DNA from 3 places in the Streptomyces sp. NPDC042336 genome. Region 1 is predicted to be linked to each of the others. Evidence: riboswitches for the same ligand, from Rfam matches in the RefSeq annotation. Region 1 holds a riboswitch; each other region holds the start of a gene.
What was found. A riboswitch is a leader RNA that binds a small molecule or an ion and turns the genes downstream of it on or off. The one in region 1 is predicted to bind cobalamin.

Region 1 (3,268 bases):
CCAGGTGTTCGCTCCGATACGGTGCCGGACGTAGAACAGCAGCCCCAGCGGAATCGCCAGGTACAGGGCGCCCTGGCCGATCGGGATGGCGACCTGGCCGGTTCCGGAGTCGTACCAGCCCGGCACGAAGGTGTCCGCGAAGGCCACCCACAACCGTTGCGCCCAGTCCACCTTCGTCTCGTAGCGGACGAGTTCCGCCGCGAACATCAGCGCGTGCGCGAACATCAGGGCCATGGTCGTCAGGCTGGTGGTGCGGTGCCAGCGCTCCAGCACCTGCCGGGAGACCGGCAGCCTGGCGGGGCGTGGCCCCGACAGCACCAGGCCGAGCATGACCGTGCCCCACGCCCACAGCAGGGCCGACCAGCCGAACGCCTGGCTGAGCAGGTACATCCAGTAGGTGCCGGGATCGTCCATGAACGGCATGACCGCGACGGTGTCCGAAGCACCCGAATCCATGCGCGCCCACAGGAACGCGAACACGAGCGCCGTGACCACCACCGCCGCGGTGGCGTCGGGCAGGGCGGCCCGCAGATCGCCGCGCAGCGCGACGCGGTCACCGGGAGGCCGTTTCCCTCCGGGCAACGGGGTCATCGCCCCGTCTTCGTCCGGCCTCACGTCTGACGTCATCAGGGGCCTCCCGGGCACGGGCCACCGCAGCAGCGGTGCGCATGTGGCGTGAGGCAACAAGTCTGGCTGATGAGGGAGTGATCTCCGAAGGCGTTATCCGGCCAGAGCCGCCACGAGAACCGCGCGTGGAGGCACACCTTGTTCTGCGTCACCTCCACATTCAGGACAACCCGCCGAGGCTCCACTGTCGCAGGAAGCACGAGCGCCTCTACGCTGATCCTCGCAGTCGGTTCGCGCCTCCCGTCCACCCGGACGCCCGGTGGCGCGACGCAAGAGGGAACCCGGTGTGAGTCCGGGACTGTCCCGCAGCGGTGAGTGGGAACGAAAGCCGTCGGTGTCACTGGGCCCGCGTCAGGGCCGGGGAAGAGACGGCCGGTAGGTGTCCGCCCTTTCGGCAGACGTGCCCGCGAGTCCGAAGACCTGCCACTGCGCCCGCGTCCCGCGGGCTGTGCACGTGACCTCGTGGACTGGGTTGGCGGTATGGGCGGTCGTACGTCGTGCGTGTGGCCGCGCCTCCTTCCCTGTCGGTGTTCAACGCCCGGTACGGAGGAGGACGGTGTGCGGGACCCAGCCTGTTCGCGTCGGCCGTACCGACCCCGGGCCGGTGTGTCGTCCGGCAGACCGGAGCCGACGAGGCCCGGACCCGTCGCGGGCTTCCTCCGGGAACGGGACTCATCCGGAGGCGCGGTGTCCGGTGTCTGCCACGGCACTCTGGGCGAGCTGTACCAAGGCCCGTTGCGACCGGACACCGATCCCGAGATCGCGGTGGTGTCCTTCCCCGTGGACCGCCACTCATGGGTGTACTTCACACCGAGGACGACGGCCGGCCCGCCACGTCCGCCGGCACTGGGTGAGAAGTCGGCGACAGCGGCCCGGCTCTTCCTGGACCACTACGGTTTCGCCCTGCCCCCTGGCGACTGGCGCACCCACTCCGAACTTCCGGTGGGCGTGGGGATGGCCAGTTCCACGGCGGACATCGTGGCGACGCTGCGCTGTCTGTTCCGTGTCTTCTCCCTGCCGTACGACACGGACGTGGTCCTCGGCGTCCTGACGGACATCGAGCGCGCCGACAGCGTCTTCCTCGACGAGTTCGCCCTGTACCTCAGCGGCCGGCACCGGGTGGTGCGGCGGCTGGGCCAGGACATCGGCTTCCACACCGCCTACGTCACGGAACCCGGCACGGTGAACACCGCCGCCGTCACTCCCCTGCTGCTGGACCACTACCGGCGCCGCGGCGAGGAGTACCACCGGTGTCTGACCGATCTGCTGAAGGGCTTCGACTCGGGTGACCCGGCCGCCGTCGCCCGGGCCGCGACGACCAGCGCCGCGTTGTCCCAGGAGGTGCTGCCCAAGGCGACCTTCAGCAGCCTGCAGGCTCATCGTGAGCGGTTCGGCGCCGACGGCGTCTTCGTAGCCCACACCGGCTGCCTGGCCGGCTATCTCTTCGCCTCACACCCACGGGCCGAGGTCAAGTCCGAACTCTCCTCGTTCTTCCACTCGCTCGGCCACCAGTGCACCTTCACCCAAGGAGGCTACGGGTGATCCACCCCCACATCGCCGACGCCCTGAAAGTCCCGGACCTCGTCCGGCTCACCGACGGCCTGGTCCTGCTGCGGTTCGAGTCGATGAAGATCTACTCGGCCCTGGCCGCTGTCCGTCATCTGCTGGAGCGGGGCACGGTCCGTCCGGGCCAGACCCTGATCGACAGCTCCAGCGGCATCTACGCCTACGCCCTCGCGCTGGCCTGCCACCGGTACGGCATGCGGTGCCACATCGTCGCGTCCACCACCGTGGACGCCACCACCCTCGCCCAACTGGAAATCCTCGGCGCCGCGGTGGAGCAGGTCAGACCGTCGCGGAACCTCAAGCTCGACCAGGAACTGAGGGTGCGACGGGTGCGCGAGATCCTCGCCGAGGATCCCGGCCACCACTGGATGCGCCAGTACCACGACGACGTCCACTACCTCGGCTACCAGGAGGTCGCCGACCGGATCGCGGCGGAGTTCCCGGCCGCACGGCTGACCGTCGTCGGCGGGGTGGGTTCCGGAGCCTCGACCGGCGGCATCGTGGAACGCCTGCGCGTTGCGGACCCCTCGGTGCGTCTGGTCGGCGTCCAGCCCTTCGGCAGCGTCACCTTCGGCAGCCAGGACCATCACGATCCCGAGGCGATCATCGCCGGCATCGGTTCGTCGATCGTCTTCGACAACGTCCGCCACCATCTCTACGACACCGTGCACTGGCTGGACTTCACCCACGCCATGTCCGGTGCCGTCGCCCTGCTGCGCGAGCACGCGGTGTTCGCCGGGCTGTCCACCGGTGCCGGCTATCTGACGGCGACGTACGAGGCCCGCCGTCACCCCGACCGACTGCACCTGGTGGTAGGGGCCGACACCGGACACCGCTACGTGGAGCGCGTGTTCGCCCGGCACGCCGAGGCCCTGGACCCGGCCGCGCTGAAACCCCTCGAGGTCCGCACTCCGGAGGAGATGACCATGCCGTGGTCGAGGATGACGTGGCAGCGCACTCCCTGCCCGGCCCACTGGAAGGAGCGGGCGGCATGACCGTGGCCTGCCTGGAGTCACTGACCTTCGGCCTCGGCCATCTGGTCCGCGCCGCCGATCGGCTCGGCGAGCGCCTGCTG
Region 2 (3,268 bases), on a different contig from region 1:
CACGCTGATCTACATCGTCATCGCGGTGGCGATCATCTACATCCCGATCAAGCTGGGCGGGTTCGACGACATCTTCGCGTCGGCGAGCGACAAGTTCACCGAGGCGGGCAAGGGCGGAGTGGTGCCGGACGCGGGGGGCCAGTGGACGTACGCGACCCTCGCGCTCGGCTCGGCCCTCGCACTCTTCATGTATCCGCACTCGATCACCGCCACGCTGTCCTCGCGCAGCCGTGAGGTGATCCGCCGCAACACCACGATCCTGCCGCTGTACTCGCTGATGCTGGGCCTGCTCGCGCTGCTGGGCTTCATGGCCATCGCGGCCGGGGTCAAGGTGGACAACGGCCAGCTGGCGATCCCGCAGCTGTTCGAGAACATGTTCCCGGACTGGTTCGCGGGCGTGGCCTTCGCGGCGATCGGCATCGGCGCCCTGGTCCCGGCGGCGATCATGTCGATCGCGGCCGCGAACCTGTTCACCCGCAACATCTACAAGGACTTCATCAAGCCGGACGCCACGCCGCAACAGGAGACGAAGGTCTCCAAGCTGGTGTCGCTGCTGGTGAAGGTGGGCGCGCTGATCTTCGTCCTGGGCATGGACAAGACCGTCGCGATCAACTTCCAGCTGCTGGGCGGCATCTGGATCCTGCAGACCTTCCCGGCCCTGGTCGGCGGCCTGTTCACCCGCTGGTTCCACCGCTGGGCGCTGCTCGGCGGCTGGGCGGTCGGCATGGTCTACGGCACGGTCGCCGCCTACGGTGTGGCCTCGCCGACGCAGAAGCACTTCGGCGGCTCCTCCGACGAGATCCCCGGCATCGGCGAGATCGGCTACATCGGTCTCACCGCCTTCGTGCTGAACGTGCTGGTCACCGTGGTCCTGACCTTCGTCCTGAGGGCGGTCAAGGCGCCCGACGGCATCGACGAGACCAAGCCGAGCGACTACACGGCGGACGCCGGCGACCCCGGCGTCCAGGTGGAACTGCCGCCGGCCACGGCGGGCAGCTCGCACTGATCCCCGGAGCGCGAACGCGGCGGGCCGTCGGAGAAATCCGGCGGCCCGTTGTCGTACCCGTCGGGCACACTCGGCGTCATGGACTTCGTGATCCGACGTGCGACGGCCGAGGAGTACGACACCCTCGGCGAGATCACCGCGCAGGCCTACCTGCGCGACGGCCTCCTCGACTTCGGGGAGAGCGACTCGTACCTGGACGAGCTGCGCGACGTGGCCAAGCGGGCGGCGGCGGCCGAGGTGCTGGTCGCCGCGGCGGACGGCCGGGTGCTCGGCGGCGTGACCTTCGTGCCGTCCGGCGGTCCCATGGCGGACATCGCGCGCCCCGGCGAGGCCGAGATACGCATGCTCGCCGTCGCCCGCGAGGCGCGTGGCCGCGGGGCGGGCGAGGCGCTCGTACGGGCCTGTGTCGACCGCGCCAGGACGGTGGCCGGTTGCACGGGCGTCGTGCTGTCGACCCAGACCGCCATGCGCACCGCCCACCGCCTCTACGAGCGCCTGGGCTTCGTCCGCACGCCCGACCGCGACTGGAACCCCCTGCCGGAGCTGGACGACATCATGCTGCTCACTTACGAACTGACGCTCTGACGCTCTGGCACCGACCCGAAGCGGGCCCGACGCTACACCCTGACACGGAAGCCAGACACAACATCTGGGGGTGCTGGCGGAGCCCGGCACAAGATGTATGCTCGTGCTCGCTGTCGCCGCAGGGGAATCCGGTGCGAATCCGGAACTGTCCCGCAACGGTGTACTCGTGTGCATCCGTACGTCTTCGCACGTGCGCGCACGCCTGGTCAGTCCGAGGACCTGCCGACAGTGCGCCCGGCCGCCTTGGCCCGGGTGCCATGACGTCCGGGCCTCGTGGAGTGGGCCGGTGGACGCGACGCCGCGTGCGCTCGTGAGCTGCCCCCTGCCCTCCCTCCGCCAGGCCCCGTGCCGAGCGAGGGAGTGCTCCACGTGACCATCGCGCCAGCCGATCCGGCTTCAGCGACCCCGGTGACGGCGACCGGGGAACCCGACGGACCCGGTGCCGCCCTGCTGCGGACCCTGACCGGGCTGACCGCCGACCTCCCCGGCGCCGACCCGGGCCGGGTGGCCGCCGCCGCGCTGCGGGGCCGGTCCGCGCACGCCGACGAGGCCGAGCTGCGGGAGCTGGCCACCGAGGCGGCCGCCGGTCTGATCTCCGAGGACCCGGTCTACTCCCGGCTGGCCGCCCGGCTGCTGACCGTCGGCATCCGCGCCGAGGCCGCCTCCCAGGGCGTCGTCACCTTCACCGACTCCGTCGCCACCGGCCACCGCGAGGGTCTGATCGCCGACCGCACGGCCGCGTTCGTCCGGCTGCACGCGGCCCGCCTCGACGCGCTGATCGACCCGGCCGCCGACGACCGCTTCGGCTACTTCGGACTGCGCACCCTGTACAGCCGCTACCTGCTCCGCCACCCGATCACCCGCAAGACCGTCGAGACGCCCCAGCACTTCCTGCTGCGGGTCGCCGCCGGCCTCGCCGAGGACGACACGGTCCGCGCGGTGGACGAGGTCGCCGCCCTGTACGGCCTGATGAGCCGTCTGGACTACCTGCCCTCCTCCCCCACCCTCTTCAACTCCGGTACTAGGCACGCCCAGATGTCGTCCTGCTACCTCCTGGACTCCCCCAAGGACGAGCTGGACTCCCTCTACGACCGCCTCCACCAGGTCGCCCGCCTCTCCAAGCACGCCGGCGGCATCGGCATCGCCTACTCCCGCGTCCGCGCCCGGGGTTCGCTGATCCGCGGCACCAACGGGCACTCCAACGGCATCGTCCCGTTCCTGAAGACGCTGGACGCCTCGGTCGCCGCCGTGAACCAGGGCGGCCGGCGCAAGGGCGCGGCGGCGGTCTACCTGGAGACCTGGCACGCGGACGTCGAGGAGTTCCTGGAGCTGCGGGACAACACCGGTGAGGACGCCCGCCGTACGCACAACCTGAACCTCGCGCACTGGGTGCCGGACGAGTTCATGCGCCGGGTGGACACCGACGGGACCTGGTCGCTGTTCTCCCCCTCCGACGTCCCGGAGCTGACCGACCTGTGGGGCGAGGAGTTCGACGCGGCGTACCGCAGGGCGGAGGAGGCGGGGCTCGCCCGCAGGACGCTGCCCGCCCGTGAGCTGTACGGCCGCATGATGCGCACCCTCGCGCAGACCGGCAACGGCTGGATGACCTTCAAGGACACCGCCAACCGCACGGCGAACCAGACGGCGACCCCCGGCCACGTCGTCCACTCCTCCAAC
Region 3 (3,268 bases), on a different contig from region 1:
AGTCCGGCGCCCCGGGCGATCCCCATGTTCACGATGTCGGTGCGGCGCAGGTTGATCTCGGCCGGGCTGCCCGCCCCCTCGCAGATCACCGCGTCGTACGTGCCGCGCAGTTCGGCCAGCGAGTCGAGCACCGTGCCGAGCAGCCGCTCCTGGCGCCCGCCGTGATAGCCGCGGGCGCTCATCTCGCCGACGGGCCTGCCGAGCAGCACGACCTGGCTGCTGCGCTCCCCGCCGGGCTTGAGGAGCACGGGGTTCATGTGCGCGGTCGGCTCCACCCGGCAGGCCTGGGCCTGCATGGCCTGCGCCCGCCCGATCTCCGCGCCCTCGCGGGTCACGAAGGAGTTCAGCGACATGTTCTGCGCCTTGAAGGGCGCCACCTTGACGCCCTGGCGCACCAGCCAGCGGCAGATCCCGGCGGTGACGACGCTCTTGCCGGCGTCGGAGGTGGTGCCGGCGACGAGCAGGCCACCGTTCATGACGTACGTCCCTTCCTGACGATGCCGCGCGCGAGCAGCCGCGCGCCCGCGCACACGCCCAGCGCCAGCCAGCCCACGCGCCGGGACAGCCGTACCGCCCGGTCGATGTCGCCGGAACCGGCCCGTACGGGGCGGCCGGCGGCGCCGTTGAGGACGGGCCGGTGCTCGACCCGTCCGCCGTAGGAGAGCGTCCCGCCGAGCCGCACGCCCAGGGCGCCCGCGAAGGAGGCCTCCACGGGCCCGGCGTTGGGGCTCGGGTGCCGGTCGGCGTCCGCGCGCCAGGCCCGTACGGCGCCCCGCGGATCGCCCCCGGCCACGGTGGCCAGGACGGCGGTGAGGCGGGCGCCCGGCCAGCCCGCGAGGTCGTCCAGGCGGGCCGAGGCCCAGCCGTAGCGGCGGTACCTGGGCGACCTGTGGCCGACCATGGCGTCCAGCGTGTTGACGGCCCGGAAGCCGAGCAGCCCGGGCACACCCGCCACGGCGCCCCACACCAGGGCGCCCACCACCGCGTCCGAGGTGTTCTCCGCGACGGACTCCACGACGGCCCTGGCGATGCCGTCGGCGTCCAGCGCCTGCGGGTCCCGCCCGCACAGGTGCGGCAGCCGCGTCCGCGCCGCCTCGACGTCCCCCGCCTCCAGGGCCCGGCCGATCGCGGCGGCCTCACGGGCGAGCGAGGTGCCGCCGACCACGGCCCAGGTGGCCGCGCCGGTCAGCGCGACGCGGGCGGCGGGGGAGCGGCGTACGGCGTGCGCGGCGGCCGCACCGAGGGCGACGGCGCCACCGGCGCACACGGCGGTGTGCAGGGCGCCCCAGCCCCGGTGGTCGCGCCACAGCACCTGTTCCACGGCGCCCGCGGCACGGCCGAACACGGCGACCGGGTGTCCGCGGCGCGGGTCGCCGAGGAGGAGGTCACCGAGGAGGCCGGCGGCGGCGCCGTACGCGAAGACGCGTCCGGCACGCATGGGCTCAGCCGGTCACAGGGTCGGGGAGGCACCTGGTACGGGGTGTCGAGCGGTGGCGGCAGCCGGGCATCGCGTCGTGTCCTCACTCAGGGTGTCCACGCCCTGGTTCGAAGAGTCCGGCGGTGAGAGTTCCTGGCTCCCGGGGTTTCCTGTTCCCCGGTCACAGTGGCGGGACCGCGCCGGATTCGCACCGGGCTTCCTCTCCTGCCGCCGTAGATGGCCCCGGAAGTCCACCACGCCCCGCGAACACCCGTCAACCTGGCGTTGACCTGCGGCGGGGGAGTGTGCGAAGGCCCACACGCGAGTGGTGTGCGCCGGAACGCGAAAGGGCGGGGCGCGGAACGGTTCGAGTCCGTCCCGCGCCCCGCCCCGGCGCGCGCCCGCGGAGCGCGCGACGCTCAGGCGACGATCAGATAGATCCCGTACGCCACCGCCGCCGTGCAGGCCGCGAAGCACGCGTACGCGCCGGTGACCGCGAGGGTCGCGGAGCCGCCCTCGGCGGTGGCCCGCTCCTGGCGGGAGAGGCCGACGATGCCGAGGGTGAACAGGCCCACCAGGGCCACCGTGACCACGAGGCTGACGCCGAAGACGGAGCCGAGGGCTGCCCAGTCGATGCTCATGGAGGTTCGCTTCCTTCGTACCCGGGACGCGGGCTCAGACGGTGGTGGCGGCCGACGGGGCCTTGGGGGCGGGAGTGGTGGCGGGGGCCGGGACGGTGGCCGACAGGTCCTCGGTCACGCCCGCAGGGGGCGGCGACACGGCGGCCATCGCCGTGGTGACCACACCGGCCGGCTCGGGCTCCCCCGCGCCCACCGTGTCGCCGTCGACGACGTTGGTGTGGTCGACGACCTCGCGGCGGGAGATCCGCCAGATCGCATAGCTGGAGGCGACCAGGAACACCGCGACGAGGGCCGTGCCCCAGTCGCCGGCGCGGCAGACCCACTCGGCGAGCGCGGCGACCAGGGCCGCGGCCGGCAGCGTCAGGCCCCAGGCGACGAACATCCGGGTGGCCGTGGACCAGCGGACCACGCCGCCCTTGCGGCCGAGGCCCGCGCCCATCACCGCGCCGGAGACCGAGTGCGTGGTGGACAGGGAGAAACCGAGGTGGGAGGAGGCCAGGATGACCGTGGCGGCACTGGTCTGGGCGGCGAAGCCCTGCTGCGGCTGGAGGTCGGTCAGGCCCTTGCCCATGGTGCGGATGATGCGCCAGCCGCCCAGGTAGGTGCCGAGCGCGATGGCCAGGCCCGCGCTGAGGATGACCCACACGGGCGGGTCGGAGTCCGGGGCGAGCGAGCCGCCGGCGATCAGGGCGAGGGTGATGATGCCCATGGTCTTCTGGGCGTCGTTGGTGCCGTGGGCCAGCGAGACCAGACCGGCGGAGGCGATCTGACCGGCCCGGTAGCCCTTCGCGGCGGCCTTGCCGTCGGCCTTGCGGCCCAGTGAGTACGTCATCCGGGACGCGAGCAACGCCGCGAGTCCGGCCACGATCGGGGCGGCGATCGCGGGGAGCAGCACCTTGGTGACGAGCACGTCGCCGTTGACCGCGCCGATGCCGGCCGAGGCGACGGCGGCGCCGATCAGACCGCCCATCAGGGCGTGCGAGGAACTGGACGGGAGTCCGACCAGCCAGGTCAGGAGGTTCCAGAGGATCGCGCCGACCAGTGCGGCGAAGATGACCTCGGGACGGATGCCGGTCTCGTCGACGAGACCCTTGGAGATCGTGTTGGCGACCTCCACGGAGAGGAAGGCGCCTACAAGGTTGAGGACGGCGGACATCGCCACCGCCACCTTGGGCTTGAGCGCACCGGTCGAAATGGTCGTTGCCATCGC

Region 2: it holds a riboswitch for cobalamin, as region 1 does, so the genes downstream of both, ACZ6IM_RS20855 (ribonucleoside-diphosphate reductase subunit alpha) here and ACZ6IM_RS10620 (GHMP family kinase ATP-binding protein) in region 1, are expected to answer to the same signal.
Region 3: it holds a riboswitch for cobalamin, as region 1 does, so the genes downstream of both, ACZ6IM_RS30390 (cobalamin biosynthesis protein) here and ACZ6IM_RS10620 (GHMP family kinase ATP-binding protein) in region 1, are expected to answer to the same signal.

Annotation. Positions count from the first base shown of each region.
Region 1 covers NZ_JBVJEA010000003.1:432,864-436,131, reverse strand. Annotated here, with positions in the region: gene ACZ6IM_RS10625 (ferric reductase-like transmembrane domain-containing protein) at 1-627, opposite strand, end outside; cobalamin riboswitch at 841-1,065, shown strand; gene ACZ6IM_RS10620 (GHMP family kinase ATP-binding protein) at 1,363-2,169, shown strand; gene ACZ6IM_RS10615 (cysteine synthase family protein) at 2,166-3,188, shown strand; gene ACZ6IM_RS10610 (ATP-grasp domain-containing protein) at 3,185-3,268, shown strand, end outside.
Region 2 covers NZ_JBVJEA010000009.1:141,010-144,277, reverse strand. Annotated here, with positions in the region: gene mctP (monocarboxylate uptake permease MctP) at 1-1,006, shown strand, start outside; gene ACZ6IM_RS20860 (GNAT family N-acetyltransferase) at 1,085-1,591, shown strand; cobalamin riboswitch at 1,689-1,832, shown strand; gene ACZ6IM_RS20855 (ribonucleoside-diphosphate reductase subunit alpha) at 1,961-3,268, shown strand, end outside.
Region 3 covers NZ_JBVJEA010000018.1:51,922-55,189, reverse strand. Annotated here, with positions in the region: gene ACZ6IM_RS30395 (cobyric acid synthase) at 1-476, opposite strand, end outside; gene ACZ6IM_RS30390 (cobalamin biosynthesis protein) at 473-1,438, opposite strand; cobalamin riboswitch at 1,543-1,688, opposite strand; gene ACZ6IM_RS30385 (hypothetical protein) at 1,837-2,058, opposite strand; gene pitH (low-affinity phosphate transporter PitH) at 2,093-3,268, opposite strand, start outside.